DNA from 2 places in the Streptomyces montanus genome. Region 2 is predicted to be linked to the other one. Evidence: riboswitches for the same ligand, from Rfam matches in the RefSeq annotation. Region 2 holds a riboswitch; the other holds the start of a gene.
What was found. Region 2 has a riboswitch for cyclic di-AMP ahead of FE633_RS19340 (C40 family peptidase). Riboswitches for the same ligand answer to the same signal wherever they lie in the genome.
Positions count from the first base shown of each region.

Region 1: linked by a shared signal. The riboswitch ahead of FE633_RS41875 (transglycosylase family protein) and the one ahead of FE633_RS19340 (C40 family peptidase) in region 2 are both predicted to bind cyclic di-AMP.

Region 1 covers NZ_VBZC01000080.1:1,191-15,917, forward strand. The annotation lists gene FE633_RS41850 (NAD(P)/FAD-dependent oxidoreductase) at 1-422, opposite strand, end outside; gene FE633_RS47945 (Ppx/GppA phosphatase family protein) at 854-1,795, opposite strand; gene FE633_RS47950 (DUF501 domain-containing protein) at 2,081-2,605, opposite strand; gene FE633_RS41865 (FtsB family cell division protein) at 2,634-3,116, opposite strand; gene eno (phosphopyruvate hydratase) at 3,280-4,569, opposite strand; gene FE633_RS41875 (transglycosylase family protein) at 4,939-5,607, opposite strand; cyclic di-AMP (ydaO/yuaA leader) riboswitch at 5,612-5,777, opposite strand; gene FE633_RS41880 (LysM peptidoglycan-binding domain-containing protein) at 5,983-6,915, opposite strand; gene FE633_RS41885 (cytochrome P450 family protein) at 7,054-8,337, opposite strand; gene FE633_RS41890 (nucleoside triphosphate pyrophosphohydrolase) at 8,418-9,404, opposite strand; gene FE633_RS41895 (SurA N-terminal domain-containing protein) at 9,488-10,135, opposite strand; gene FE633_RS41900 (serine/threonine-protein kinase) at 10,262-11,743, opposite strand; gene FE633_RS41905 (hypothetical protein) at 11,782-12,402, opposite strand; gene FE633_RS41910 (N-6 DNA methylase) at 12,548-14,638, opposite strand.
Region 2 covers NZ_VBZC01000020.1:159-14,885, forward strand. The annotation lists gene FE633_RS19310 (ATP-binding protein) at 151-1,470, shown strand; gene FE633_RS19315 (LuxR C-terminal-related transcriptional regulator) at 1,467-2,237, shown strand; gene FE633_RS19320 (L-histidine N(alpha)-methyltransferase) at 2,245-3,069, opposite strand; gene pdxR (MocR-like pyridoxine biosynthesis transcription factor PdxR) at 3,098-4,666, shown strand; gene FE633_RS19330 (C40 family peptidase) at 4,821-5,876, opposite strand; gene FE633_RS19335 (hypothetical protein) at 6,301-6,654, shown strand; gene FE633_RS19340 (C40 family peptidase) at 6,751-7,911, opposite strand; cyclic di-AMP (ydaO/yuaA leader) riboswitch at 7,919-8,091, opposite strand; gene pcrA (DNA helicase PcrA) at 8,580-11,066, shown strand; gene FE633_RS19350 (M23 family metallopeptidase) at 11,166-12,764, opposite strand; gene FE633_RS19355 (esterase/lipase family protein) at 12,991-13,902, opposite strand; gene icmB (coenzyme B12-dependent isobutyryl CoA mutase small subunit) at 14,384-14,727, shown strand, end outside.

The sequences.
Region 1 (14,727 bases), on a different contig from region 2:
AGGCCGATGGCCTCCTCGATGCCCTTCATGCCGATGCCCTGCTCGGCGAGGCCGGGGATCGGGAAGGTGCGGGAGACCGCGCCCATCGCGATGACGAGGTAGTCGAAAGGCAGTTCGTACGCCTCGCCGACCAGCGGGGCTATGTGTGCGACCTTGCGGTCCTGGTCGATGGTGGTGACCCGGCCGGTGAGAACTTCCGCCTTGGGCAGCACGCGTCGCAGCGGGACGACGACGTGCCGAGGCGAAATGCTGCCGGCGGCGGCTTCGGGGAGGAAGGGCTGGTAGGTCATGTACGACCGGGGGTCGACGACCGTGACGGTCGCCTCGCCGTAGCGCATCTTCTTGAGGATGCGCCGAGCTGCGTACAGGCCTACGTACCCACCGCCTACTACGAGGATCCTGGGACGCTCCGTGGTGCTCATGCCATCGAGTATCCACCCGCTCCAGGGGGGTAGCTCGTGCGCCCCTTCACAAGCTCCTGCAGCCCCTCTGCTACACTGCGCGGCCCACGTGCGTCAGGCCATGCCCCGACAGGGGAACCACCGCGCCTCACAGAGCGCTGTCAACACCGCGTGAGCTGCCACTTGGGGCCCGCGAACCGCCTGAACCAGCTGCCCGTCCCACCGCCTCCCGGCACCTCGAAAACGGCCCCGTACCCCCGTCGTTGAACCCCGTACGCCCCGCAGTCGGCCCGAGGACGCGAAAACCTTGCCTATCAGGCCCGATTTCCTTGTGAAGAACTTCACGAAGTTTCTCCGAGGGCCCTCACCGAGGGCCTTTTCAGGACCCCTCGGACGTGCTCATACGTTAGCGGAACAGCTCAAGCGAGGCTACCCATGGGTAGCTTAGGGGTCTACGCAACCGACCAGGCGATGCCGTCGAGGATGTCGTGCTCGCTCACGACGACCTCGCTCGCCCCGATCCGTTCCATGATCGAGAGCAGTACGAGCGCACCGGCACCGATCACGTCCACACGGCCCGGGTGCATCGCGGGGATGGCGGCGCGTTCCGCGTGCGTGGAGGCCAGGAGATGCTCGGTGATATCCCGGACCTTGTCGTACGGGACCCGGGAGTGGTGGATGGCGGCCGGGTCGTACTCGGAGAGGTTCTGCGCGATCGCCGACACCGTGGTGACGGATCCCGCGAGCCCGACCAACGTGTGTGCCTCGCGCAGGGGGACGGTCTCTTCGGCGAGGTCGAGGGCCGCGGCGATGTCGGCACGGATGGCCTCGATCTGGTCCGGTGTCGGCGGGTCCGCGATCGTCCCCTCGTGCATGAGGTGGCGCTCCGTCATCCGTACGCAGCCGATGTCGACCGAGCGTGCGGCGCGGACGTGGTCGTCGCCGACGACGAACTCGGTGGAGCCGCCACCGATGTCCACGACGAGGAAGGGCTTCGCGAGGTCGTCCCTGCCGGTCAGCTCCTTGGTCGCGCCCGTGAAGGAGAACTCGGCCTCCTGGTCGCCTGAGATGACCTCGGGCTCGACACCCAGGATGTCCAGGACACCGCGTACGAACTCGTCCCTGTTCTCGGCGTCTCGGGAGGCGGAGGTCGCCACGAAGCGGAGGCGTTCCGCGCCGTGCTCCTTGATGGCCGCCGCGTACTCACGGCAGGCGGTGAACGTCCGCTCCAAGGCCTCGGGGGCGAGGCGGCCGGTGCGGTCGACGCCCTGGCCGAGGCGGACGATCGTCATCCGCCGGTCCAGGTCGACGAGTTCGCCCGTCGCCGGGTCCGCGTCGGCGACGAGCAGCCGGATGGAGTTGGTGCCGCAGTCGATGGCAGCGACCCTGGTCATGACCTGTGCTCTCCTGTCGTGGTTCCGTTTCCTCGCCCCCGCCGCCCCTACCCGTCCCATCCCTGGGGCTCCGCCCCAGACCCCGCTCCTCAAACTCCCCCAGCTACCGCTGGGAGGTGCCCCCAGAGGGGCTGACATACCCAGCCCGTCCGGCGTTTGAGGACGAGGCCGTTCAGGCCGATACGGGGGTCTGGGGGCGGAGCCCCCAGGTACGGGATGATGGGGGTCCCCCCTGCTCGAGCGAAGCCGAGAGCTTGGGGGAGGGTAGGGGCGGCGGGGGCGACATCACTCCTCGGGCGGCAGCGTCACGCACGGACCCTTGCGCCACCACTCCGGCAGCATCGCGATCGCCTCGTCGCCCAGCGGGTTCACGCCCGGCCCCGCCGCCAGGGAGTGGGCCACCAGAACGTGCAGGCACTTCACCCGGTCCGGCATGCCGCCCGCGCTCGGGAAGCCGTCCAGAACCTCGATGGCATCGCGGCGCGCGATGTAGTCCTCGTGGGCGGCACGGTAGGCGGCGGCCAGAACAGGGTCCTCGGCCAGCCGATCCGTCATCTCCTTCATGACGCCGTTCGCCTCGAGCGTGCCGATCGCCGACGCCGCGCGCGGGCACGTCAGGTAGTACGTCGTCGGGAACGGCGTGCCGTCCGGCAGCCGCGGCGCCGTCTCGACCACGTCCGGCTGACCGCACGGGCACCGGTGCGCGATCGCACGCAGCCCGCGCGGCGGGCGCCCGAGCTGCTGCTTGAAGGCCTCGACGTCCGCGTCGGTGGGCTCGGTGCGCGGAGTGGAAGGAGGGGGCGTTTCCATGCCTTGGGTCTGTGTCTCTCTCATCGGTTCACTGGTCCGCGCTGTCGGCCTTGTCGACGCCGTACCAGAGATTGGAGTACCAGGGGCGGTCGGCCGCCGTCTGGTCCGTACGCGACTTCCTCGCCGCGTCGGGGTCGATCACGATGTAGCCGGTCTCCCCCGGCATCACATAGTGCAGCCGCTCCCGGATCCGCTGCTCGGCGTACTCGTCGTCCTGCCAGCGTGCCTTGAGGTCGCGCAGTTGCTCCACCCGTTCGCGGGCCTGCTCCCGCTCCTGCTGGAGGTCGGCGATCTCGGCGCGCTGGGAGACGTACTGCCGTGTCGGGTAGGCGAGGGCGACGACGAGGGAACAGAGGACGAGGACGAGCAGGGCGGCCCGGCCCGTCAGCCGGGAGCGGCGGGCCTGGCGCTTGGTCTGGGAGCGGTAGACACGGGCGGCCGTCTGCTCGCCGAGCAGCCGCAGCCTGGTCGCGGTGGAGAACCGGTCCCGGTCGCGGTCCTTCACGGCCATCCCAATGCCTCCCCTTCACGCACGTACGTCCCCGCACACGGTACGGGACCGAGTACGGGGACGTACGCCCGACGGGGCGGTGGCCCCTGCGTGCGGAGCTCAGCCCTCGCTGTGCTTACGGGTTCGCGGAGCGCTGTGCCTACTGGTTCGCGGAGCGCTGTGCCTACTGGTTCGCGGAGCGAAACCGCGGGAAGGCGCTGCGGCCGGCGTACACCGCCGCGTCGTCGAGGATCTCCTCGATGCGCAGCAGCTGGTTGTACTTGGCGACGCGCTCGGAGCGAGCGGGGGCGCCGGTCTTGATCTGGCCGCAGTTGGTGGCGACGGCCAGGTCCGCGATGGTGACGTCCTCGGTCTCGCCGGAGCGGTGGGACATCATGCACTTGAAGCCGTTGCGCTGGGCGAGCTCCACGGCGTCCAGGGTCTCGGTCAGCGAACCGATCTGGTTGACCTTGACGAGCAGGGCGTTGGCCGAGCCCTCCTCGATGCCACGGGCCAGGCGCTCCGGGTTGGTGACGAACAGGTCGTCGCCGACGAGCTGGACCTTGGAGCCGAGCTTGTCGGTGATGACCTTCCAGCCGGCCCAGTCGTCCTCGAACAGCGGGTCCTCGATGGAGACGAGCGGGTACGCCTCGACCAGCTCGGCGTAGTACTCGGTCATCTCGGCGGCGGAGCGCTCCTTGCCCTCGAAGAGGTAGGAGCCGTCCTTGTAGAACTCGGAGGCGGCGACGTCGAGCGCGAGGGCGATCTGCTCGCCGGGGGTGTAGCCGGCTTCCTTGATCGCCTCGAGGATGAGGTCGAGAGCCTCGCGGTTGGAGCCGAGGTTCGGGGCGAAGCCGCCCTCGTCGCCGAGGCCGGTGGCCAGACCGCGGGACTTCAGCACCTTCTTGAGGGTGTGGTAGACCTCGGCGCCCCAGCGCAGCGCCTCGGAGAAGGACTCCGCGCCGATCGGGGCGATCATGAACTCCTGGATGTCCACGTTCGAGTCGGCGTGCGAGCCGCCGTTCAGGATGTTCATCATCGGAACGGGCAGCAGGTGCGCGTTCGGGCCGCCCAGGTAGCGGAAGAGCGGGAGGTCGCTGGCCTCGGAGGCGGCGTGCGCGACGGCGAGGGAGACGCCGAGGATGGCGTTGGCGCCGAGCGAGCCCTTGTTGTCGGTGGCATCCAGGTCGATCATCGCCTGGTCGATCAGCCGCTGCTCGGTGGCGTCGTAGCCGACGAGCTCCGGGCCGAGCTGCTCGATGACGGCGAGGACGGCCTTCTCGACGCCCTTGCCGAGGTAGCGGCCGGCGTCTCCGTCGCGGAGTTCGACAGCTTCGAATGCGCCGGTGGAGGCGCCGGACGGGACGGCGGCACGCCCCGTGCTGCCGTCGTCGAGGCCGACCTCGACCTCGACCGTGGGATTGCCTCGGGAGTCCAGGATTTCCCGGGCTACGACGACGTCGATGGACGGCACGAGCATCTCCTTCTGGGATGTGACGCGGGTACACGGGCGCTCGGCCCGCATGCGCGGAGCCGCGGCGGTTCCGCGAGATGAGCCTAACCGGCTCCGGGAGATCGGCCAGCCGTCCGACCACCCCATGGACGGAACTGAGGGTACACATTGTTCCAGAACGGAACAAATGGGGGGAGAACAGAGAAAGAAAAGCCCCGCCACGGTGCATGCGGGGGAACACGCACCGGGGCGGGGAGAGCGGGAACGGAAGCGCTCCCGGGAGGACTCCTTCAGCTTGCGGGCCCCTCTTATGAGAGGGCTGTGAGCAAGCCGAGGTTCCACGAAGAGGTTTCCGCGTCGAGGCCGCGCCTCAGGGGCGCGGCGTCAACGTCAGCTGAGGTGCAGCTGCTGACCCGGGAAGATGAAGTTCTCGTCGTCGATGATGTCGTCGTTCAGCTCGAACACCTTCTTCCAGCCGCCCTTGACGTGGTGCTCCGAGGCGATCGCGCTGAGGGTGTCACCCTTCACGACCTTGTACTCGCCGTCGCCCTTCTTGACCTTCTTGCCGGTCGGGGTCTCGACGGTCTTGGGCGCGGAGCGCTCCTGGGAGCGGGAGGCCCGCTCCTCCTGGGCCGGCGCACTCTGCTGCTGGGTGCTCTCCTGCGCGGCACCGGAGCCCGAGGGGGACGCGCCGGACAGACCCTTGCCGCAGACCGGCCAGGCACCCTTGCCCTGGCTCGCGAGGACCTTCTCGGCGACCTGGATCTGCTGGGCCTTGGAGGCCTGGTCGGCGGTGGAGGCGTACTGCGTGCCGCCGTACGCGGCCCAGGTGGAGGACGAGAACTGCAGGCCGCCGTAGTAGCCGTTGCCGGTGTTGATGGACCAGTTGCCTCCCGACTCGCACTGGGCGACGGCGTCCCACTCGGAGGCGCTGGCGGCGGAGGCGGTGCCGGAGACCATCAGCGGAACGGCGATGGCGGCGCCGGTGACACCGGCGAGCGTGGCGATACGAGCGGTCTTGGTCGGGCGGCGGTGCTTGCCCGTGCCGGAATGCAGCATGGAGAGATCCCCTCACCGACGCCTGCGAGGTGAGCTGTCGGGTTCGGGCCGAGTGAGTTGCCCGGCCGCGCGACTTGCGCGCGGCTTAACCCCAAGCCATCTCCGGTCTCGGTGACCGGGGAGGGCGCTTACCTTGGGTCCCCCGCTCCTGCCTACGGCGCTTGACGCGACGACTGTTCCCGTACGGCCGTTGGCAGGATTCGGCGTGACGTCCGACGGGGCCCGCTGTGGCGAGCGATCACGACCGTAAACACGCGATCCGCCGAACTCCAAAGACGATCAGGGTCTTTGAGAGCCATGTCTCACTTTCATCAAACCGGACATTCGCCCCGAACTGCCGCTACTTTTCGCCTGATTCGACGGCTTGGGGAGCAGTTACTCGCTGCCGAGTTCAAGCCTTTGACCGGGGAGGATGAGGTCCGGGTCGGCGCCGACGGTTTGCTTGTTCTCGGCGTAGAGCTCGGGCCATCCACCCTCCATGTCAAAGGAGTCGGCGATGGCCCAGAGATTGTCTCCGGGGCGGACCACATACGTGCCGTCGACCGCCTCACGCGAGACGGTGCCGCCGCGCGAGGCGTGCCGGCCGGCGGAGTCGCCCGCACGCGAGGCCGCGGCGCCCTCTTCGGCACTGCCCCCGCGATGGCGACCGGTTTCGCCGCTTTTCGCCGTACCGGTGGACGTGCTGTCGCCGCTCGACGATTCGGAGTTGGCGCCGCTGCCGGAGTCCTGTGTCGCATCACTGGAGGACTCGGACGTATCGGACTTGTCGGACCCATCAGACGTGTCTGATGTATCGGACTTCGTGGAATCAGAGCCAGAGCCAGAACCCGAGTCCGAGTCCGAGGTCGAGTCCGAGGTCGAGTCCGAACCCGAATCGGTGGACGAAGAAGCGGAGTCGTCGGCCACACCCGTGTCGACATCGGCGGCGCCGGAGTCCTGCGTCAGACCCGCGACGAGCCCACAGGTCGCCCAGGCGCTCGCGCCCTTGTCCGCGACGACCTTCTCGGCGACGGCTATCTGCTGGGAGCGGCTGGCCTGGTCGGCGCTCGCGGCGTAGTCGAGGCCGCCGTACTGCTCCCAGGTCTCCTGGGTCATCTGGAGCCCGCCGTAACGGCCGTTGCCGGTGTCGGCGCTCCACGATCCGCCGCTCTCGCAGTCCGCGATCGCGTCCCAGGTCGTACCGCTGGCAGCGCTGGCGCCGGTCGCGCCGAGCAGGGGGATCGCGATGGCCGAACCGGTCACTCCGGCTGCGACGAAGAGAGCCGGGGCCTGACGGGGGCGACGGTGACGACCGTTCCCGGAGAGCATGCGGTTGCCTTTCGCGTGACGGCAGGGATTAGAGCGACGGGTGAGGTCTGCACTGAGCCGTGAACCTATCCGCAGTCGAACGCTTGTCACAAGTAGATGCAGAGCAGATCACGTGAAGATCACAGAGCTGACGTTTTATCAGCTCGGAGCTGGGGTGAAGCTCACCGGCAATGTGCGCAGCCCACGCATGATGAGCCCTCCCCGCCACCGCAAATCGGTGGAATCGACGGCGAGTTGCAGGTCAGGGAGACGGGTGAGGAGCGTCGCGAGCGCGGTCCTGCCCTCCAGACGGGCCAGGGGCGCACCGAGGCAGTAGTGGATGCCGTGCCCGTAGCCGAGGTGCTGGTTGTCGCGTCTGCCGAGGTCAAGGGTGTCGGGGGCGTCGAACCGCCCGGGGTCGCGGTCGGCGGCGGCGAGTACGACGAGTACCGGATCGCCGACCTCGATGCGCTGCCCGCCGATGGTGACCGCCTCCGTCGCGAACCGCCATGTGGCCAGCTCGACCGGCCCGTCGTACCGGAGCAGTTCCTCGACGCCGGTCGCGAGGAGGTCCGTGTCGCCGACCGCCAGGGACTGCTGGAGCCGCTGCCGCTGCTCGGGATGGGTGAGGAGCGCGTATGTGCCGTTTCCGACGAGATTGACGGTGGTCTCGAACCCCGCGAACAGGAGGATGAACGCCATCGCCGCGGCCTCGTTCTCGCTCAGGTGCTCGCCGTGGTCGGAGGCGCGGATGAGACCGGAGATGAGGTCCTCGCCGGGGGTTGGCTCCTCGGGGAGCGCCGCGCGCTTGCGGTGGATGAGCTCGGCGAGATAGCCGCGCATCTTCTTCACGGACCGCGCGACCCCGCCCCGCGGCCCTCCCCCGTGCCGGATCATCATCCCCGCCCAGTCGCGGAAGTCGTCCTGGTCCTCGCGCGGGACGCCGAGCAGATCGCAGATGGCGTAGATGGGGAGGGGAAAGGCGAACTCGTGGATGAGGTCGGCGCTGCCCTTGTGCGCGAACTGGTCGATGAGGTGATCGGCCAACTCCTGTACGCGCGGGGCGAATGCGGCCACGCGGCGTGGTGTGAACGCCTGGGCCACGAGCCGCCGAAGCCTCGTGTGATCCGGCGGATCGATATTGAGCAGATGAGTCATCAGCTCGGCCTTGCGCTCGCCGGGGATGCCGGTCTTGCCCTTGGCGTGTGCGGGTTCGTCGTGGTGTGCGGGGTTCTTGGAGAGGCGGGCGTCGGCGAGGGCCTGCTTGGCGTCGGCGTACCGGGTGACCAGCCAGGCCTCCACTCCGCTCGGCAGTTTGGTCCGGTGCACGGGGGCGTGCTCGCGCAGCCAGGCGTACGCCGGGTAGGGGTTGGTGGCGAACTCCCAGGTGAAGAGTTCGGGGGGCGTGCTGCCGACGGAGGTCCGGGCTGGCTTTTCGGTCACTCCTTGACGGTATCGGGAGGGTCGACGTGAGGCTGATCTGCGGTGTCAGGACCGGTGTGAGGGCCGGTGTGAGGCCGGTCTCAGGACTCCGTTTCCCGTATCGCGTCCCGATACGCCCGCGCCGCCGCCCGTAGCGCTGCCTCCGGGTCCACGCCCTCCGCCTCGGCGCGCACGGCCATCGCGAGCAGTTCGTAACCGACGCCCTCTCCCGGCGGCAGGGGGACCTCAAGTCCCGCCGTGCGCACGCGGGACGCGAGCTTCGCGGCGAGCGCCAGGCCCGGCTGGCCGAGCGGGATGCCCTCCGTCACAGAGGTCCGCTGCTTCTCGACGGCCTTGGTGCGCAACCAGTGCTCCTTGACCTCCTCGGGCGTCTCGGCGGTCTCGTCGCCGAAGACGTGCGGATGGCGGTGGATGAGCTTGGTGACGATGCCGCCCGCCACGTCGTCGATGGAGAACGGCTCCGCGCCGTCCTCCGGGCGTCCTTCCTCCGCGATCCGCGCATGGAAGACGACCTGGAGCAGGACGTCCCCGAGCTCCTCGCACAGCTCGTGCCGGTCGCCCTCCTCGATCGCCTCGACGAGTTCGTACGCCTCCTCGATGCCGTACTTCGCGAGGCCCTGGTGGGTCTGCTGGGACGACCAGGGGCACTCGGCGCGGATGCGGTCCATGACCTGGACGAGGTCGAGGAGCCGGGCGCCGGGGAGGTCGTACGACGCGGGGAGCAGTTCGAGGTCGGGCATCTGCACGCGCCCGGAGCCGGCCATGCGGGCCAGTCCGTCCGTCAGGTGCGGCTCGCCCTCGCCCGTGGCGACCACCGTCACCGTGCGCCCGCCGGCGCAGGCGTCGACGAGCTCCTCGGCGGTCGGCGCGGCCTCGTCGACCTTGACGCCCGCCTCGCGCAGATACGGCAGCTGGGGGTGTGCGCCGTCCGCGCACAGCACGCGGTCGGCGCCGTGCAGCGCCTGCCAGGCGGGCCAGGACAGGAGTCCGGGCGCGACACGGTGGCTGGTGGTGAGCAGGACGATGCGCCCAGGGTCGGATGCGTTCACACACCGAACGTAACCCACGCCACTGACAACAAGGTCACCCGTCCACAGCGGGCTCAGCCGTCCATGGTGAGCTCACCTGTCCACAGCGGGCCCCGCGGCGGCTACGCCGTCCCCTGGCTCCCCGCCTGCGTGACCTCGCGCAGCCACGGCAGCTTCGCGTCGACGCGGCTGCTCTTCTGTACGTCCCAGGTGCCGTAGCGCGGGTTCAGGTCGACGTCGAGTTTCTTGGAGGCGTCGGACAGGGCCTTCCAGAACGCGGGCTGGCTGGTGTCGGTGCCGAGCCCGGTGGCCAGTTTCTGGGCCTCGATCTGGACGCGGAGGTTGTCCTCGAGCCGCTCGGGCGCCACGCCGTACTGCTGCAACCATGCCGTCTCCAGCGCCTTCGCGCCGCCCGCCTGCTGCTCAAGGCTCGAGCGCAGGCGCAGGACCTCGTTGCGGGAGACGGTCACGCCCGCGTCCCGGGCGGCGCGGTGCAGCACCTGGTCCAGGACCATGCCGTGCAGGGTGTCGCGGGTGAGGCCGCCGGACTTGGCGATGGCCTGCTCGTACTGGGTGTCGTTCGTGATGGCGGCCCGCTGCGCGGTGCGCACCTCGCTCACCCGGTTCTCCAGCTGGGACACCGTGATCCGTTCGCCGCCGACGACGGCCGCGGCACCGGGATGCGCGTCGTTTCCGCAGGCGGTGAGGAGGGGAGCCGCGGTGGCGAGCGCGGCGGAGAGGAGGAGCGCGGTGCGACGGCGGCGGTGCAAGGAGAACCTCCTGTAGGAGCTTGTGCGACGGTGCACAAAGTCTTGCGGTGATCGATGGTAAGCAGTGACCCGGCTCTCGGCCACCCATTCGGCCAACGATTTGTGGCAAGGCAAGGTACCGACTGCCTACCCGCGCACCTGCCCCAGCCACTGCAGCGTCCGCCGGACCTCCGCAACCAATGGATGTCCCGGCCCCCGCAGCCGCTCCACGTCGAGCAGCAGCCGGGCCAGCGTGTCGTGCGCGGCACCGCGGTCGCCGAGGGCGAGCAGGAGGTGGCCGATGCGGCGGCGCACGTCGTAGGCGAGCTCGGGATCGCCGGCCACGTACTGGTTCTCGTAGTACGGCAGCAGCGCCCGGTACTCCGCGAGCGCGGCCGCGGGTTCGCCGAGCTGTTCGAGGCACTGGGCGGCTTCGTAGCGGAAGCGCAGTGACTGCGGGTCGGCCTGGCCGGCCTCGGCGGCGCGCTCGTCGGCGAGGCGGCGCAGCTCGGGCAGGGCGCGGCGGTACTGGCCGTCGTCCATCAGCGTGGCCGCGTACTGCTTGCGCAGCGTGCGCACGACGGGCGAGTGCTCGCCGTGCTGCTCCGCCGCGGCCGGGAGGATCGAGCCGAGGATGTCGACGGCCTGCGTGATGCGGCCCTCGCCGAGAAGGCGCTTGACCTCGTCGACCGCGCCCGCGACATCGGGCCTGTTGTCCACGGCCTGTGCCGACGGCTGCGGCGCGGGCGTACGGGCCCGGTCGGGCCAGGGGGCGTGCGGGCGCAGGAACGGGCGTGTCGGGTCGAGCGGTCCGCCGGTCGGGGCCCCGCGCGCGGGGAGCAGCGGAAGCAGTTGCTCGTACGTCTCCTGCGCGGAGGCCGGGCGGTGCTGCGGGTCCTTGGAGAGCAGGCGCAGAACGAGCGCTTCGAGCGGCTCGGGGACCTCGGCGCGCAGGCGGCGGACCGGCAGGGGCGGCTCGTAGAGGTGCCGGTGCAGTACGCCGAGTGCGGTGGAACCCGAGAACGGCACGTCTCCGCTGAGGAGTTCGTGCAACAGCACGCCGAGCGCGTACAGGTCCGTGTACGGGCCGACCGCGCCGCCCATCGCCTGCTCGGGGGCCATGTAGGCGGGCGAGCCGATGGGCGAACCCGTGTGCGTGAGGCGGGTGGTGTCCGTGTCCATGACCGAGGCGACGCCGAGGTCGAGGACGGTGACCGTGCCGTCCTGCTTGACCATCACGTTCCGCGGTTTGAGGTCGCGGTGCACGATCGGGACGGCGTGCACCGCGGACAGGACGGCGCACAGCTGGGCGGCGACCGCGACGGCCCACTGCCAGGGGTACGGCGTGTGTTCGGCAAGGTGGTCGGAGAGGTCGGCCCCGTCGACGTACTGCATGACGAGGAACAGTTCCTCGCCCTCGGTGCCCGCGTCGTGGACGGTGACCAGGCCGGGGTGGTCGACCTGGGCGGTGACGCGGCACTCGCGCACGAAACGGCGACGCAGCTCGTCGGCCTCCTGGCCCGCGACCTTGTCGGGGCGCAGCAGCTTGACGGCCACGCGCCGGTCCAGCCGCTGGTCGTACGCCGTCCAGACCTGGCCCATGCCGCCCTGGCCGATGAGTGTGGACAGTTCGTAGCGGCCGGTGATCACACGTCCCGACGCCACGGTCACCTGCCGTCCTCGTGCTTGCGCAGATAGTCACTCAGCTCGTCGAGCTCGGCGCGCACCTGGTCGATCCGGGCGGGCGCGGGACGCTGCGGCTGCCCCTGCGGGGGCGGCGGGACGGGTGTCTGGGGCATGGCGTTGTGCTGCGGGGTGAAGGTGGCCGCGTACGGCTGCGGGGCCGGGGTCTGCGGGGTCGGCGTCTGCGGGGTCCCGGGGGCCGGGGTCTGCGGGTAGCCGTAGCCGGCGGGCGGCTGCTGGGGCGGCATGTAGCCATGGAACATGGGCTGCTGGAAGTGGCGGATGTCCACGATCAGGAAATAGCCCGCGCAGGCGGCCGCGTTCAGCAGCAGGATGATCATGCCCGCGTTGCCGCCCGGGCTGCTGAAGTCGTCGGTGTCGTCGGTACTCAGGAACGCGAAGCTGACGCCCATGATCACGAGCGATGCCGCGAAGGCCCACCAGTCGCGCCTCAGGCGGGTCGCGATGGCGGCCCGCAGAGGCGCGGTCCAGGCGAGGAACCCGATGCTCAGCAGGGGCAGTGCCACAAAGATCACACGCAACAGCACCAGCACCGTGGTCGAGGGTCGACGCGGCGGTGGCGGCGTGTAGCCGTGGCCGTGCATGGCTGCTCCTGGAGACCTGACGAAAACGGACGAAGGCAAAGCGGACGAACGAGTGTGGAGTCGAGCGTATAGGCCGTCAAGGACAACCGGTCATGGTTGTGCCGAACCGTTGTCACACTGATCTGTCCCGCCGTCACCGCGGCCGTCAGTCGGGCGTGACCGTCCCGTCCGTCAGGCCGTCGTACAGGCCACGCACCAACTGCCCGCCGAGGCGGCCCGCGTGCCGCAGCGCCTCCTCGAACTCGGCGAGGGCGCGGAACCGTTCGCCGTAACGGCGCTGCTGTGCCAGCGGCAGCCGCGGCAGCTGGAGGCGGCGCACGTCGAGCCTGGTGGCCGTGGACGCGTAGCTGCTGGCCTGGCGGTTGTTGGCGGTGCCGCGCAGGAAACCGGCGAGGAACCACGGGTCCAGCGCGGCCGGGTCGGGGCGCAGCAGCGCGAGGTTGCGGCCGAGGGCGGCGCCGGCGGTCGCCTCGTCCACCACGCGCGCGACGGCGCCGCCGCCGAGCACGGGGACGACGACGTCGCCGGTCTCGGTGAGGACGGGTTCCTCGTCGCTTTCGGGGAGCGTTCCGGACGGTGCGGTTCCGGCGAGGACGTCGTGGTCGGTGAGGACGGGCACGCGCGCGTGACCGCCGTTTCCGCCGGTACGCAGCAACAGCGCGCCCCCGCGCGCGAGTTCACCGATCGTGGTGAGGGGCCAGCGGGTGGGCTGCCGCGGGTCGGCAGGGGCACCTCCCGGCTCGTGCGCGGTCGACAGCGTGGGGGAAGGCGGGATGAGGTCGGCGGTCAGGCGGAGTGTCTCGCCCAGGCGGTCGCGCACATCATCGAGCTGCTCGGCTCCGCCGCCCGCCGCGGCCGGCAGGAGATGGCGGGCAGGGGCCAGGTCCACGTCGTCGTCGAGGAGTTCGATGACGGGCACCGGACGGCTGGGGCCCGGCCGCTCCTGTGCGGTGCCGCCGCGAGTGAAGCCACGGTCGAAGGGACGCCAGGCGTCGAGGACCGCGGTGCGCACGACCTGCCAGTCGAAACCGCCGCGGCCGCCGTCGGCCACGAGCTCACCGGTGTCGGCGAGCAGCACCTCGGGCTGCGCGGGATGGGCGTGCGGCGCGGGCTTGCGCAGCACCCACAGGTGCAGCGGGATGTTGTACGGGGGTGCCGCACCGACCGGCAGGGCGATCACGGCGCGCAGGGCGCCGCGGCGCAGCAGGTCGGCGCGGATGCGGCGGCCGGAGCGGCGGGAGGCGACGGCGGGCGGCATCAGAAGAACGGCGGTGCCGCCCTCCCTAAGGCGCGCCAGGGCGTGCTGCACCCAGGCCAGTTCGGACTCCGTACGGGCCGGGAAGCCGTACTCCCAGCGGGCGTCGTAGGCGAGTTCGTCATGGCCCCAGTTGCGCTCGTTGAAGGGCGGGTGGCAGAGGACGGCGTCGGCCCTGAGGCTGTCGTACGCGTCGGCGCGGAGGGTGTCGGCGGCCGCGGTGCGCACGGTGGCCTTCGCCTGGAGGGCGAGGCGCAGCGCGGTCAGGGCCGCGAGTTCGGGGGCGCTGTCCTGGCCGTAGAGCTGCTGGTCCTTGGTGGGAGTGACGGCGCGCAGCAGGGCGCCGGTGCCGCACGCCGGGTCGAGGACGCTGTGGGCCGGGCCGGCCAGGTCGGCCATCAGATCGGCGAGGCCGGCCGGGGTGAGCGTGTACTGGCGCGGGTTGGCGTCGAGGTGCCGGCCGAGCAGGAACTCGTACGTCTGGCGTGCGCCCAGCTCGGCAGCGAGGTCGGCGGTGCCGCGCAACAGCGGGGCGGACGGGAGCAGTTGGGCGGGGGTCGGGGTGTCCACGGCCCGTTTGCGGATCACTCCGAAGCGCGGGTCGAGGACCTGGTCGAGGGAGGCGGGCAGCAGTTCGGCGAGGCGCTCGTCGGAGCCGGCGCTCAACTCCAGCCAGACCGTGGGCCGGTCGTGGATGAGCAGGAGCGCGCAGCCGGCGTGGACCAGGGCGGGGACCGGGCCCTCCGGGTGCCCGGCGAGCTGCTGCCACACGCGCTCACGCAGCGGGACCTCGGCCAGCTTGCCCTGGGCGCGCAGCCAGTCCTCGACCTCGGCGAGCGCGAAGGACGGGCTGGTCTCGGTGCCGCCGACCGGTTTGGGGAAGTCGGCGTGACGGCGGCGCCAGTTGCTGACGGCGGCGCGGCCGACGCCGGCCAGCCGGGCGATTCCGGCCGCGGTCACCTCTGTCCCGTTGTCCTGCACCCGCCCGGCTCCCCTCGTCCTGGTGTGTGGCGTCGAGCATACCGACGAACGCAAGATCTACCCATTCACGCCCGTGTACACAAGCATCT
Region 2 (14,727 bases):
CGGCGGCAGTCGGGACGACCCTGGCCGAACCCTGAAATCGCCCCCGACGTCGAGGAGCGTTCGGCGATCAAATCGATGTCCCATCGATGTCCATCGGCGTTCCCCTCGACGTTCATTCGAAGATCAGGGGAGTCTCGGGGGTCGACCCTGATGCCCGGGGGCGCCCGGCGTGTGAACATCGATGGCATGCCGGAAGCCGCAGCCCTGCCCGTCGAGACCCCGCGGCCGCCGCGCAAGCTCTACCGCAGCAGCGACGGACGCTTGCTCGGTGGCGTCGCGCGGGGGCTCGCCGGACATCTCGGGCTGCCCGTGGCCTGGGTGCGGGTGGTCTTCGTCGGGCTGTTCCTGGCGGACGGGCTCGGGGCGTTGCTGTATGCCTCGTTCTGGTTCTTCGTGCCGCTCGGCGTCGGAGGCGTGGACGCCGGGCGCCCCCCTGCCATCGTCGCCGAGGTCGCGGCCGACGGCCGCCGCAAACTCGTCGCCCGCAAGCCCGACAAGGGCCAGATCGTCGCGCTGCTCGCGATGGTCGTGATCGCCATGGTCTTCGTCGGCAACGTGGACCTGAGCGGCGGGGCCAAGGCGTATCTCTGGCCCGCCGTTCTGGTCGGCGCGGGTGTCGCCCTGGTCTGGCGCCAGGCGGACAACGCGCGGCGTGCCCGCTGGGTGGAGGTGGGCCGCCGCCGGCGCACCCTGAACCTGGCCCGCTCGGCGGCCGGAGTCCTCCTGGTCACGGCGGGGGTCTCCGGGATATTCGTCCTGCAGGGTTCCGCCGCCCACCTCGGCTCGGTGCTGCAGGCGGCGCTCGCCGTCCTGGTGGGCATCGCGCTGCTCGCCGGCCCCTATCTCGTACGCATGACCCAGGACCTGTCCGAGGAGCGGTTGATGCGTATCCGCGCCCAGGAGCGGGCCGAGGTGGCCGCCCATGTCCACGACTCGGTCCTGCACACCCTGACCCTGATCCAGAGGAACGCGGAGAACGCGAGCGAGGTGCGCCGCCTCGCCCGCGCCCAGGAACGCGACCTGCGCTCCTGGCTCTACAAACCGGAGGGCACCGGCAAGGACGAGGCCGACGAACCGGACACCCTCGCCGAAGCGGTCCGGCGCAGCGCGGCGGAGGTGGAGGACAAGCACGGGGTGCCCATCGAGGTTGTCGTCGTCGGCGACTGCCCGCTCGACGACAGAATCGGCGCCCAGATGCAGGCCGCGAGGGAAGCGATGGTCAACGCGGCCAAGTACGGTGGCGAGGGCGGCGCGGTACAGGTCTACGCCGAAGTCGAGGGCAAGTCGGTCTTCGTGTCCGTCCGGGACCGAGGCCCCGGCTTCGATCTGGATTCCATACCCGCCGACCGCATGGGCGTCAGAGAATCGATCATCGGCCGCATGGAGCGCAACGGCGGCACGGCCCGACTGCGCGCGGTGCCGGACGGCGGCACGGAGGTCGAGCTGGAGATGGAGAGGGCGGAGACATGAGCGACGCGAACGGGGCGAGCGAGCCGGTGGAGTCGGCCGAGCCCGCGGGCGGCACGCCTGCCGGCAGCACGCCTGTCGGTGGCACGCCTGCCGGCGGAGCGGTCGAGCGCCGGGTCAGGGTGGTCCTCGTCGACGACCACCGCATGTTCCGTACGGGGGTCCAGGCCGAGATCGGGCAGACCGAACGGACGGGTGTCGAGGTGGTCGGAGAGGCCGCCGACGTCGACCAAGCGGTCTCCGTCATCACGGCCACACGGCCCGAGGTCGTCCTCCTGGACGTGCACCTCCCGGGCGGCGGCGGTGTCGAAGTCCTGCGCCGCTGCGCCCCCTTGATGGCGGACGCCGAGCGGCCCGTACGTTTCCTCGCGCTGTCCGTCTCCGACGCCGCCGAGGATGTCATCGGCGTGATCCGGGGCGGCGCCCGTGGCTACGTCACGAAGACCATCACCGGCACGGACCTGGTCGACTCCGTCTTCCGCGTCCAGGACGGCGACGCGGTTTTCTCCCCGCGCCTGGCCGGCTTCGTTCTCGACGCCTTCGCCTCCACCGACGCCCCACCCGTGGACGAGGACCTCGACCGCCTCACCCAGCGCGAGCGCGAGGTCCTCCGCCTCATCGCCCGCGGCTACGCCTACAAGGAGATCGCCAAGCAGCTGTTCATCTCCGTCAAGACCGTCGAATCCCATGTCTCGGCGGTACTTCGCAAGCTCCAGCTGTCGAACCGGCACGAGCTCACCCGCTGGGCCACGGCACGACGGCTGGTGTGACTGTTCGTCACGCCGGGTTCACCGCCACCGCCTTGAAGAACGTGTAGTGGAACGTGCCGTCCTCGGATGCCGTGCGGTGCAGGTCCGCGATGCCCCGATCCCAGTCCGTGGGGGTGATGAGGTCGGCCTCCAGGGCCTCCTCGCGCACGGACTCGATCATGGCGGTGAACGTGTTGCGGGTGAAGCCGTTGACCAGGGCGGGGCGGGAACGGTCGGCGTAGACCGTGCGGGGGCGGACCGTCACGTCGTCGTATCCGGCGCCGGTGATGAGGGGGTGCAGCTCGCGGCCGATCAGGGCGTTTCCGCCCGATGCCGCCTGGAGTTGGACCTGGCAGTCGATGGCGGCGTGGGCGTACGGGCTGTCGGGGTGGAAGAACGCCGAACCGTGGTCGCCCTCGATGACGGTGAGGGTGCCGCCGGGGCGGAGGACGCGGCGGAGGGCGGTCAGCGCCTGGCGCGGGGCGGCCAGGTGCTCCAGGACGAAGCAGACGAAGAGGTGATCGAACTCGGCGTCCGCGAAGGGGAGTTCGAAGAGGTTCGCCTGGTGCCACGTCACGCGGGCCTCGGGGAACTGGGCCGTGACGCGGGCGCGGGCCTGGGCGAGTGAGGCGGCCGAGATGTCCACCGCCGTGAAGTGCGTCTTCGGGCTGGCTTCGACCAGGTGGACCGTCTGGGCGCCCACTCCGCAGCCGACCTCCAGGACCTTGCTGCCCGCGGGGTAGGCCGTGTCGGCGTGGAGCAGTTGCGCCAGGGTGTCGGCCTGGTCGCCGAGGCGGCGGGACTCGTGGGCGGAGTAGCCGTGGACGTAGTCGATGGGTGTGGTGGTGGTCATGGGGTGAGCCTTGTCCGAGAATGGTCCGATGGACAGGTCCAATGAGGTTGTCCTCGACGGGTCCATAGCCGGAGGTCCGGTGGGTGAGGCCTCGTCCGCCGGCTCGGACTTCCTGCAGCTGGACATACGGGACGCGCCGCTCGGCGGGCGGGCCGACTGGCTCGCGGGGCAGTTGCGGCGCGCGATAGCCGACGGGCGGCTGCCGCTCGGAAGCCGGCTTCCGGCGACACGTGTGCTCGCCGCCGAGTTGCGGGTGTCGCGCGGGGTGGTGACCGAGGCGTATCAGCGGCTCTCGGAGGACGGGCATGTGGTGGGGCGGGGGCGCCAGGGGACGGTGGTGGTGGCCGGGCCTGTGGTGGCCGGGCCTGTGGGCGCCGGGCCGGTGGGTTCCGGGCCGGCGGGCGCCGGGCCTGTGGAGGCTGAGGCAAGCCGGCGACTGGCACCTCAACGGCCCGGATCCACCGACCTGTTCGGCCTTCCCCCGGGTGAGGATGTCTTCGACCTGATCCGGACCGCGCCCGCGCGCATCGATCTGTCGCCCGGCGTACCGGATCTGGCGGCGTTTCCGCGGGCGGCGTGGTTGCGGGCCGAGCGTGAGGTGTTGGGGGAGCTGACGGCCGGTGGGTTCGGGTACGGGGATCCGCGCGGGACCGTGGAGTTGCGGCGGGCCGTCGCGCATTGGCTGGGGCGGAATCGCGGGATCAGGGTCGATCCCGAGGAGGTGCTGATCGTCGCGGGGACCGCGCAGGCGCTCGCGCTGGTGGGCGGTGTACTGCGGGAGGAGGGGGCCGGGGAGATCGCCGTGGAGGATCCGGGGTCGCTGGGGATCCGCCAGCACTTGGGGAACCTCGGGCTTCGTACGCCGCCTGTGGCGGTCGACGGCGACGGCGTGCTCGTATCCGAACTGGCCGATCACCGGGCGGTGTTGCTGACACCGGCTCATCAGTTTCCGACCGGGGTCGTGCTCGGGGGCGCGCGGCGCCGGGAGTTGATGCGGTGGGCCGAGGCGGGCGGCCTGGTCGTCGAGGACGATTACGACGCCGAGCACCGTTACGACCGGTCGCCCGTACCCGCGCTGCGGTCGATGGTGCCGGAACGGGTCTGCTACATGGGGAGCGTGTCGAAGCTGCTCGCGCCCGCGCTGCGTATGGGGTGGGTGGTGGCGCCGCGGCGGTACCGGGACGCGCTGGTGGCGGCGAAGCGGTTCGCGGATCTCGGCAATGCGGTGTTGCCGCAGCTCGTGCTGGCTCGGCTGATGGAGTCGGGGGAGCTGGAGCGGCATCTGCGACTGCTGCGGCGGCGTCATCGGCGGCGTCGGGACGCCATGATCGCGGCGATACGGGCGCACCTGCCGGGGGCGGTCGTACACGGCGCGGCGGCCGGGCTGCATCTCCTGGTTACGTTCGAGGGCGACGAGAGGGACACGGATCTCGCCGGTGCGTCGCTGGCCCGTGGCGTCAAGGTGCACCCGCTCTCGTGGCACCGCCAGCGGCCGGACGGCCCACCGGGACTGCTCCTGGGCTACGCGGCGACCCCGGCATCGGCGATCGAGGACGGCGTGGCGATGGTGGGCGAGGCCCTGCGCGAGCTCCGCTGACCCGCGCCCCTTCAGGGGCGCGGGGAACTGCGTGACCAGCCACAACAGGCCCGCAGCCGACATACGAACCCCGAGGCCTGGGGGCGCAGCCCCCTGTTTCGGGAAGGGGGTGGGGTTGGGGAAAGAAAACCCCACCCCACCCCGCTGCACCCGCTCACACCACCCGGGTCGCCCCGGCGAACGGCATCTCGTCCAGCGGAGCCACCCGCACCGGCGCCGAAGGATTGGGCGCGTGGATCATCTGCCCGTTGCCCACATAGAGCCCCACATGGCTGATGCCCGAGTAGAAGAACACCAGGTCCCCGGGCTGGAGCCGGGACCGGGAGACGCGTGTGCCGGAGTCGATCTGGGCGTACGTCGTCCGGGGCAGGGAGATGCCAGCGGAGCGGTACGCGGCCTGCGTCAGCCCCGAGCAGTCGAAGGCGTCCGGCCCGGTGGCGCCCCACACATACGGACTGCCGAGTTTCTCGTACGCGTACGAGATCGCGGCGGCGGCACGCGAGTTGGGCGCCGCCGTGGTCGAGCCCGGGTCGTGCGGGGCCGACCCGGAACGCGAGGCGCGCGCCGTGGTGGCGTCGTCCGCCCCGATCCGCGCCCGCTCCTCCGCCGTCAACCGGGAGAGCAGATGCCGGGCCTCGCCCAGTTTCCCGGTGACCGCGGTCTTGTGCCGCCTCAGATCCGCCTGCTGGGACTTGAGCGAGGCGAGTTCGACCTGCGCGGCCCCGCGCAACTGCTCGATCTCGCGCAGCTCCTTGCGTACGCGCGAGACGGTCGTCGCCTGCCGGCTCCCGGCGCGCTCGGCGAACGCGGCCCCGTCCAGGTACTGATCGGGATCCGACGACAGCATGAGCCGCAACGCGGGGTCGAGGCCTCCGTCCCGGTACTGCGCCGCGGCCACCGAACCCAGGGCGTCCCGCTCGGAGTTGAGCCGCTCCGTCCTGCGCGCGGCCTCGTCCTGAAGGGAGTCCAGCCGTCGCTCCGTCTTGGCGGCCTTCTCCTTCGACCCGTTGTACTTGTCGGTGGCGACCTCCGCCTCCTGGTACAACTTGTCGACCTTCGCTTTCACCTGATCCGGCGTCAGCTGCGGCTCCGCGTGCCCCGCCCCGTCGAAGGAGGTCGCGCTCGCCGCGCCCGCGAGCGCGATCGTGAAGGCTGTGCGGGTCGTACCCCCGGCCAATGAGCGCTGTCTCGGCTTGCGGTGCGCTGCCACCTGGACTCCACGTCCTTCCGTACGACCGCCGAGGCGTGGATACGTCCCCGGCGGCGGCCCGAGGGCCGGTCACACGTCCGGCGGCGGCCCGCACAGGGGGAGCGGGCCGCCGCCGGACCTTTCTCGGCGGTGGTGTCCGGCTGCCGCCCTGGTCCGGGCGGTGGGTGGGAAGCCGGTCACCTGGTGAAGGACGCTAAACCTGAGAGTGAGGGGTTGGTAACGCCATGTACGGAACTGGCGGGAGCGAGTCGCGCAGTGAACGTTCGCGACCGTGATCCTGGCCTGCCGCCGGCGAGTTGACGAGGAGCGGTGACCGATGCGGCCGTTGTGCAAGCGGGGCAGGCGCGGTGCTGGTATGGGCCCGCCGAGGGAGGCGGGGGGCCGTGCGAGGCGGCCTCAGAGCCTCCGATTAGGCTCCGGCGTCATGGACGTACTCATCCATCTCTTCGTGGCGCTGCACATCATCGGCATCGCCTCACTCCTCGGAGGCTTCCTCACCCAGATGAAGGCGATGGGTGAGGGAACGGCCCGCTTCAGCCCGGCGATGCTTCACGGCGCCCTGACCATGCTGGTCACCGGCGTCGTCCTGGTGGGCCTCAACCAGGCCGACGACCAGCCCGTCAACAACATCAAGATCGGCGTGAAGCTGGCGCTGCTGATCGTGATTCTCGGGCTCGTGTACGTGAAGCGGGACGAGGAGACGGTGGAGAAGGGGTTGTTCGGGTTGGTGGGCGGCCTGACCATCGCGAACATCTTCATCGCGGTTCTCTGGACCTGACAGGGACCTGAAAGCGGCCGCCCTCGCCGGGGCCAGGGCGTCACCAGGTGATGCCCACGCGCGCGTGCCGCATGAAAGCCCGCACGCGCGCGTGGCTCACGCCGGGCGGACGACGCTGTGGATCGGCATGTAGTAGATCGACTCCTCGCGGACGTACGCCCCCGGCTTCGGGGCGTGGACCATCATGCCGTCGCCCTTGTAGATGCCGACGTGGCTGATGTCGTCGTAGAAGAAGATCAGGTCGCCGGGCTGGGCGTTGGCGACCGATACCGTCGTGCCGGCGTTGACCTGGTCCCAGGTGGTGCGCGGGAGGGTGACGCCGGCGGCCTTCCAGGCGGCCTGCGTGAGACCGGAGCAGTCGTAGGAGTCGGGGCCGGTCGCGCCCCAGACGTACGGCTTGCCGGTCTGGGCCTCGGCGAAGGCGAGCGCCTTCTCGCCCTTGGAGGTGGAGGTCGAGGTCGAGGTGCCGGTCCCCGCGGTGCTGCCCGAGCCGGAGGTGCTCGTGGAGTCCTGCTGGGCCTGCTGCTCCTGGCGCTGCCTCTCCTCCTCCGCAGCGGCCTGCTGCCGCGCCAGCTCCTCCGCCTTGCGCCGGGCCTCCTCCTGCTTCTTCCTCTCGATCTCCGCGAGCCGCGCCTTCTCCTCGGCGGTCAGCTGGGAGAGCAGCTCGCGCGCCTCGGCGAGCTTCCGCTGGACCTCCGCCTTGGAGCTCTTCAGGGTGCTCTGCGTCTTGGTGAGCGTCTCCAGGCTCTCCGCGGCCTCCTGACGCTTCTTCGTCGTCGCGGCCTGCTGCGTGGTGTAGTCGTCGACTGCCTGCTTCTGGCGGCTGGTCAGCCGGTCCATCAGCTGGGTCTGGTCGAAGTAGTCCTGCGGGTCGTCCGCGAGCAGCATGGTCGCGGTACCGGGGGTGGAGGCGCCGGTGCGGTACTGCGCGGACGCGAACTCACCGAGTTCCTCGCGCGCTTCGTTGAGCTTCTGCGTGCGCTCGGCCACGTCGTCCAGGAGGGTGTCGACGCGCTTGCGCTGCTTTGTGGTCTTCTCCTTGGCCCCGTTGTACTTCTCTGTGGCGGTCTCCGCCTGCTGGTAGAGGTCGTCCACCTTCTTCTGGACCTCGTCGAGGCTGGGCCTCGGCTCCGCGGCGGGCGCGGCGTTCGCCGACTGCGAGAGCAGGGCCACCGAGGTGAGGGCGGCGGTGGCCAGGGCAGGGGTCCGTATGCCCATGGGACTACTGGGGGTCCGCAATTTGCGGTGCGACGCCACGAGGGCGACTCCTTCCGTCGTCCGCTTACCGAGTTAGCTGTCGGGTTCGGGCGGGTGCTCCGGAAGGTTTGCCCTACGGTCCTTGCTCCCCCAAGGGAGTTGGACCGATTCACCCCAAGGTCGTTGGGTCCCCGGCTCCGTCGGCCCACAAGGGCGTACCGGACTCAGCGGAGGCCGCACGGCCCGGCGACGTTCGCCGGTGGGTGTCGAGCGGCCCACTGGAAAGTTAGCCAACGGGTGTGGCTCCTGTGAAGGTTGGTGAGCGAATTGCCCGATACGTTTTCGTGACCTTTTCCTCAACCGAAGCTCTTCGAGGTCAATCCGGAAGGGTCTGAGGCCAGTTGTCCTGGCTGACGGAGTTCTCCCGATTTCGGGGCACTGGTGCCGAGTCGGCCGGCCCGGGGCGGCCTCGGCGTCGATGCGCGCGCCCAGGGGGGCGCATGGTACCTACGGTACTTATGGTGCAACCTGTGCGCCGCGCCCGCCCTCCCCGGTGGCCGCAAGATCCGCGTACGAGCTCTCTACCCCGTTCGTCGCCGAACGTAACAGAACGGCGATGGAGGGTGAGGGGGCTCTGGGGATCGGATCAGGGAGATCGGCTCCGGTTTCTGGTGGAGTTCTCAGGGGGGCGGCGAGGTGTCAGTGGGGGAGCCTAGACTCGGAGAGCGATGAGCAGCCTCTTTGATGACAGCTTCCTGGCGGACCTCAAGCCCTCGCAGGCCCACGAGGAAGAGCCCCCGCCGCCGCCCGAGGACGAGGCGCCGGAGCCGGTTCCGGACGACCTGTTCGGCGGCCGCTTCGACGTGCCGCCGAGCCGGGACGAGTACTACCGCGACGGCGCCCCGCGGCCGCACGTCGACGCCGCGGCGCTCCTGGAGGGGCTGAACGAGAACCAGCGCGCGGCCGTCGTGCACTCCGGCGCGCCCCTGCTCATCGTGGCCGGCGCCGGCTCCGGGAAGACCCGTGTGCTCACGCACCGGATCGCCTATCTGCTGGGCGAGCGGCAGGTGCACCCGGGCCAGATCCTCGCGATCACCTTCACCAACAAGGCCGCCGGTGAGATGAAGGAGCGCGTCGAGCAGCTCGTCGGCCCGCGTGCCCACGCGATGTGGGTGATGACCTTCCACAGCGCGTGCGTCCGCATCCTGCGCAGGGAGTCGAAGAAGCTGGGCTTCACCTCGTCGTTCTCCATCTACGACGCCGCCGACTCGAAGCGCCTCATGGCCCTGGTCTGCCGCGATCTGGACCTCGACCCGAAGCGCTTCCCGCCCAAGTCCTTCAGCGCCAAGATCTCGAACCTGAAGAACGAGCTGATCGACGAGGAGGACTTCGCGAGCCAGGCGGCCGACGGCTTCGAGAAGACCCTCGCCCAGGCGTACGCGCTCTACCAGTCGCGGCTGCGCGAGGCGAACGCCCTCGACTTCGACGACCTGATCATGACGACGGTCAACCTCCTGCGCGCCTTCCCGGACGTCGCCGAGCACTACCGCCGCCGCTTCCGCCACGTCCTCGTGGACGAGTACCAGGACACGAACCACGCGCAGTACGCCCTCGTACGGGAACTCGTCGGCACCTCCGAGCACCCCGTGGACGTCCCGCCCAGCGAGCACGACGTCCCGCCCGCCGAACTGTGCGTCGTCGGTGACGCCGACCAGTCCATCTACGCCTTCCGCGGCGCGACCATCCGCAACATCCTCCAGTTCGAGGAGGACTACCCGGACGCGACGACGATCCTCCTGGAGCAGAACTACCGCTCCACACAGACGATCCTGAGCGCCGCCAACGCGGTCATCGAGCGCAACGAGAGCCGCCGCCCCAAGAACCTGTGGACCAACGCGGGCGCGGGCGCGCAGATCACCGGCTACGTCGCCGACACGGAGCACGACGAGGCGCAGTTCGTCGCCGAGGAGATCGACCGGCTGACGGACTCCGGTGACGCGAAGGCGGGCGACGTCGCCGTCTTCTACCGGACGAACGCGCAGTCCCGTGTCTTCGAAGAGATCTTCATCCGCGTCGGCCTGCCCTACAAGGTCGTCGGCGGCGTCCGCTTCTACGAGCGCAAGGAGGTCCGGGACGTCCTCGCGTACTTGAGGGTGCTGTCCAACGCCGAGGACTCCGTCCCCCTGCGCCGCATCCTGAACGTACCGAAGCGCGGCATCGGCGAGCGCGCCGAGGCGATGATCGACGCTCTCGCGTCGCGGGAGAAGATCAGCTTCTCGCAGGCGCTGCGCCGCGTCGACGAGGCGTACGGCATGGCGGCCCGCTCCACGAACGCCGTCAAGCGGTTCAACACGCTGATGGAGGACCTGCGGACCATCGTGGACTCGGGCGCCGGTCCGGCCACGGTCCTGGAGGCGGTGCTCGAACGCACCGGCTATCTCGCCGAGTTGCAGGCCTCGACGGACCCGCAGGACGAGACCCGCATCGAGAACCTCCAGGAACTCGCCGCCGTGGCCATGGAGTTCGAGCAGGAGCGCGCGGAGGGAGAGGCAGGCACGCTGTCCGACTTCCTGGAGCAGGTCGCGCTCGTCGCCGACTCCGACCAGATCCCGGACGAGGAGGAGGACGGCTCCGGCGTCATCACGCTCATGACCCTCCACACCGCCAAGGGCCTCGAATTTCCCGTGGTGTTCCTGACCGGCATGGAGGACGGCGTCTTCCCGCACATGCGCGCGCTCGGCCAGACCAAGGAACTGGAGGAGGAGCGGCGGCTCGCGTACGTCGGCATCACACGCGCGCGGGAGCGGCTGTACCTGACGCGGTCGACGATGCGCAGTGCCTGGGGGCAGCCCTCGTACAACCCGCCGTCCCGCTTCCTGGAGGAGATCCCGGACACGCATCTGGAGTGGAAGCGGACGGCATCCATGGGGTCGATGTCCGCCGGCCCGGTGGCCGGGGTGGCGGCCTCCCTCTCGTCCTCCCGCTCCCGGTCGGCGGCCTCGGGCGCGTCCGGCTTCGCGACGCGGCGCGGCGGCGCCACGGAGAAGCCGGTGGTATCGCTGGCGGTGGGTGACCGGGTCACACACGACCAGTTCGGGCTCGGCACCGTGGTCGGCGTGAAGGGCACAGGGGCGAACGCGGAGGCGACGATCGACTTCGGGGAACCGAAGCCGAAGCGGCTTCTTCTGCGGTACGCGCCGGTGGAGAAGCTCTAGCAGCGAGGGCCTCTAGCAGCGAGGGCTCCAGCCCGTTACAGGGGGCTATGGGCGGGGCCCCGGGGACGGGCACCGCGGCAACGGACGCGTACGCGTTGCCTAATTCGGGTTCAAGCCGTGGCTGCGCAGCCACGGCAGCGGGTCGATCGCGTCGCCGCCGCCCGGATGTACCTCGAAGTGGAGATGCGGGCCGGTCGAGTTGCCGGAGTTGCCCGAGAACGCGATCGGGTCGCCGGCCTTCACGGCCGTCCCGGAAGCGACCTTGTAGCTGGAGAGGTGGCAGTACCAGGTCTCCGTGCCGTCCTTGGCGGTCACGACCGCCATGTTCCCGTACGCGCTGTTCCACTCCGTACGGATCGTGCCGTCGGTCGCGGCCATCACGGTCGTGCCGTACGAGACGGGGAAGTCTATGCCGGTGTGTACCGACATCCAGTTGATGCCGGACTGGCCGTAGTAGGCGCTGAGTCCCTTCTGGGCGACCGGCAGCGCGAACTTCGGACGCAGCCGCTCCTTGCGGGCCGCCTCGGCCGCCGCCCTCTTCTTCTCGGCCTCCTGCTGGGCCTTGAGGTCGATACGTTCCTGCGTGCGGCTCGCGCGGTCGGCGAAGTCGTCCGCTCCCGCGGAGAGGCTTTCGAGCTGGGTGTCCAGTTTGTTGTTGGCAGCCGACGGCTTGACGGCGCTCGCGTCGGGCGCGGCGGTCGTCTGCGGGGCCTCGCTCTCGCTTCCGGCGCCCACGGACGCGGCCGCGATCCCGGCCACCCCCACCACACACGCGGAGGGCACGACGACCGTCAGCAGCGCGGAACGCTTGGGCGGAGTGCGGCGACGGGAACGGGCGGCTCCACGGCCTGCGCTGCGGGACGCCGAACGTGGGGCCGGGGCGACGATGGTGGCGGCGACGGGGCTGAGCTCCTCGACCCCTTCGACGCCGTCGAGCGGCGGGAAATCGTCGTGCGTGCCGGTGCCCATGTCGGTGCCTGGGCCGACGCTGGTGCCGGTGTCCGGGTCGTCGGAGGGGATGAAGTCGCCCTCGGCGGCCATCGGTTCGTCGTACCCGATGTGCTCGAAGGTGGCTGTGGCCTGCTGGTCGTAGGACTCGTGCTGGTCGTAGGACTCGTGCGGCTGGTGGTCGCCGTCTGAGTTCCACGCCGTCGCGTCGTACGCGCCCGTTTCGAAAGTCTGCGTGCTCCACTGCTGGTTCTGGTCGACCGGCTCGGCCTGGTGCCAGGCGTTCGCGTCCCACTGGCCGGTGGCTTCGGGGCCGACGGCCTGGCTCGGGATCTCGGCGAGCTGCTGGTACCCGGTGGCCTCAGGCCAGATCCCCGTCGTCTCATAGCTGCCGGTGTCGTACGCCGAGAGGTGCTGGGCCGTGTACGGGTCGTAGTGCGGCGTCTGGTGGTGTCCGCCGAGTGTCTCGTGGGAACCGGTGGACCACTGCGTGGCGTCGTACGAACCGGTGCCGCCGCCCGGCAGGTCGCCGAAGAGGGGGTCCGTCTCGAAGGCTGTGGTCGCGTAGGTGCCCGTCGCGTCGTAGGCGCCCGTGGCGGTCGCGTCAAAACCCGTGGCGGAGTAGGCGTCGTACGTGGTGAAGTCGCCGTACTGGGATCCCTGTTGACCATAGGACGCGTAGTGCGCCGAGGCCGCATCGGGAGCCGGAGTCGGGGGAGTTGCGGTCCCCGACGGGTGACGGTCGTTCACCAACTTCTCTTTCGCCTCGACGACAGGGGCTGGCAGAGCAGTGCGGTGACTGTACCCGGCAGTACGCGGGCGCGACAATCTTCGGCAGGTTTCCCCCGCGCAGGAAACGGGCATTCGACCGTCTTTCGGCGGACTGCGGACGCGGCTTTGGCCTGGCGTTCGACGAGTGTTCGAAGGATCGGAGACGCTCCGAAACGCTCGGAGGCGGTCCCGACGTCGGGGGCGTCTACGCCACGGTCAGGCCGTTGGCGTGTGCGGCTGTGCGGGCTCCTGGCACCTCGGCTTCGAGTGCCTGCCGTATGCCCGCCGCGACGGCCGGATGCACGGGCAGCGCGAGATGGCCGATCCCGCTCACGCGAACGTTCTGCGCGAGCAGGTCGGGGTGCTCGATACAGGCGGTCTCCAGCGGGTCCATCAACTGGTCGAGGTCGCTCCAAAAGCTCACAAACCGGGTTCGGCAGTGCGGCGCGCGCTCACGCAGCTCCTCGATCACGGCGGATCCGGGCCGCATCTGCCGCACGATCGGGTGCGCGTTCATCATCGGCACGACAGCGGTGCCCGAGTGCGGTGTGCCGAGCGTGACGAGCGTCCGTACGCGGACGTCACCTCCCAGGCGCTGTACGTAGTAGCGCGCGATCAGTCCGCCGAGGCTGTGCCCGACGATGTCCACCTCGTGCCGGCCGGTGCGCTCGCAGATCTCCTCGATGTGCCGGCCGAGCAGTTCGGCCGCGGTGCGTATGTCGCAGGTCAGCGGTGAGTAGTTGAGCGACTCGACCTGCTGCCTGCCGTGCTGGGCCAGCGAGCGGCGCAGCAGCACGAACACAGAGCGGTTGTCTATGAACCCGTGCAGCAGTACGACAGGGGGATGGACCGGGAGGGGCAGGCGGGAGGCATCGGACTCGCCGCCGGAGTCGTGGGCGCTGTCGTCGGGGCCGGGCCCGGTGCCGGTGCGGGTGCCGGGGGCGGGTGATCGCTGCTCCTGGATGATGCCTGAGGGGTAGAGGAGCAGATGTCCCGCGAGGATCGCGATCTCCAGGGCCGTCGCCTTCAGGAGATTCAGAGAGAGTCCGGCCAGTCTGCTGGGGAGCAGACGCTGGCACAGCGGCAGAAAGGGCAACACTGCCCTGGTGACCTTCATGGCCGACCTCCCGTCGGCGCACGGAAGGACGCCTCTGTCCCCCGTGTGCCCTCATAGGAAACCGTCAACGAGTGAAAACGACGCCGCACAGGCGGCGTGTATGACGCCGGTGCGGCGACCTCGTGGCAGCTCCCTCTGCGCCCGGTCCGGCTGCGGCCCTTGTGTCGCAGGATGCGGGATCGGTGCGCTGCGAACGTGTCCCACTGTGTGATTTCCCCCTCGGTATCCACCGCGAAACTGCCGGTTGAGGGATGCTGGCGATAACGTTCGTTCACTTCCCCGGCCGGCGCGGTGCGGGGTGCCTGTGCCGCTGGGGCACACCTGAGGTGGAGCGGCCGCGACGCGTCGACCAGCTGAGCCGACGAGTCGCTGCCATCGCCGTGGGGTGCTATCAGTCGTTACAAGCCGGTACAGGTCGATACAGATCTCTGCAGATCGGTTCTCTGCAGACCGGGGCAGTCGGTTCATGGAGGCAGCAGTGATGGGTGTGGCAGCCGGTCCGATCCGAGTGGTGGTGGCCAAGCCGGGGCTTGACGGCCATGATCGCGGGGCCAAGGTGATCGCGCGGGCGCTGCGCGATGCGGGTATGGAGGTCATCTACACGGGCCTTCACCAGACGCCCGAGCAGATCGTCGACACCGCGATCCAGGAGGACGCCGACGCGATCGGGCTCTCCATTCTCTCCGGCGCCCACAACACGCTTTTCGCCGCCGTCATCGCACTCCTCAAGGAGCGCGACGCCGAGGACATCAAGGTCTTCGGCGGCGGCATCATTCCCGAGGCGGACATTCCGCCCCTCAAGGAGAAGGGCGTCGCGGAGATCTT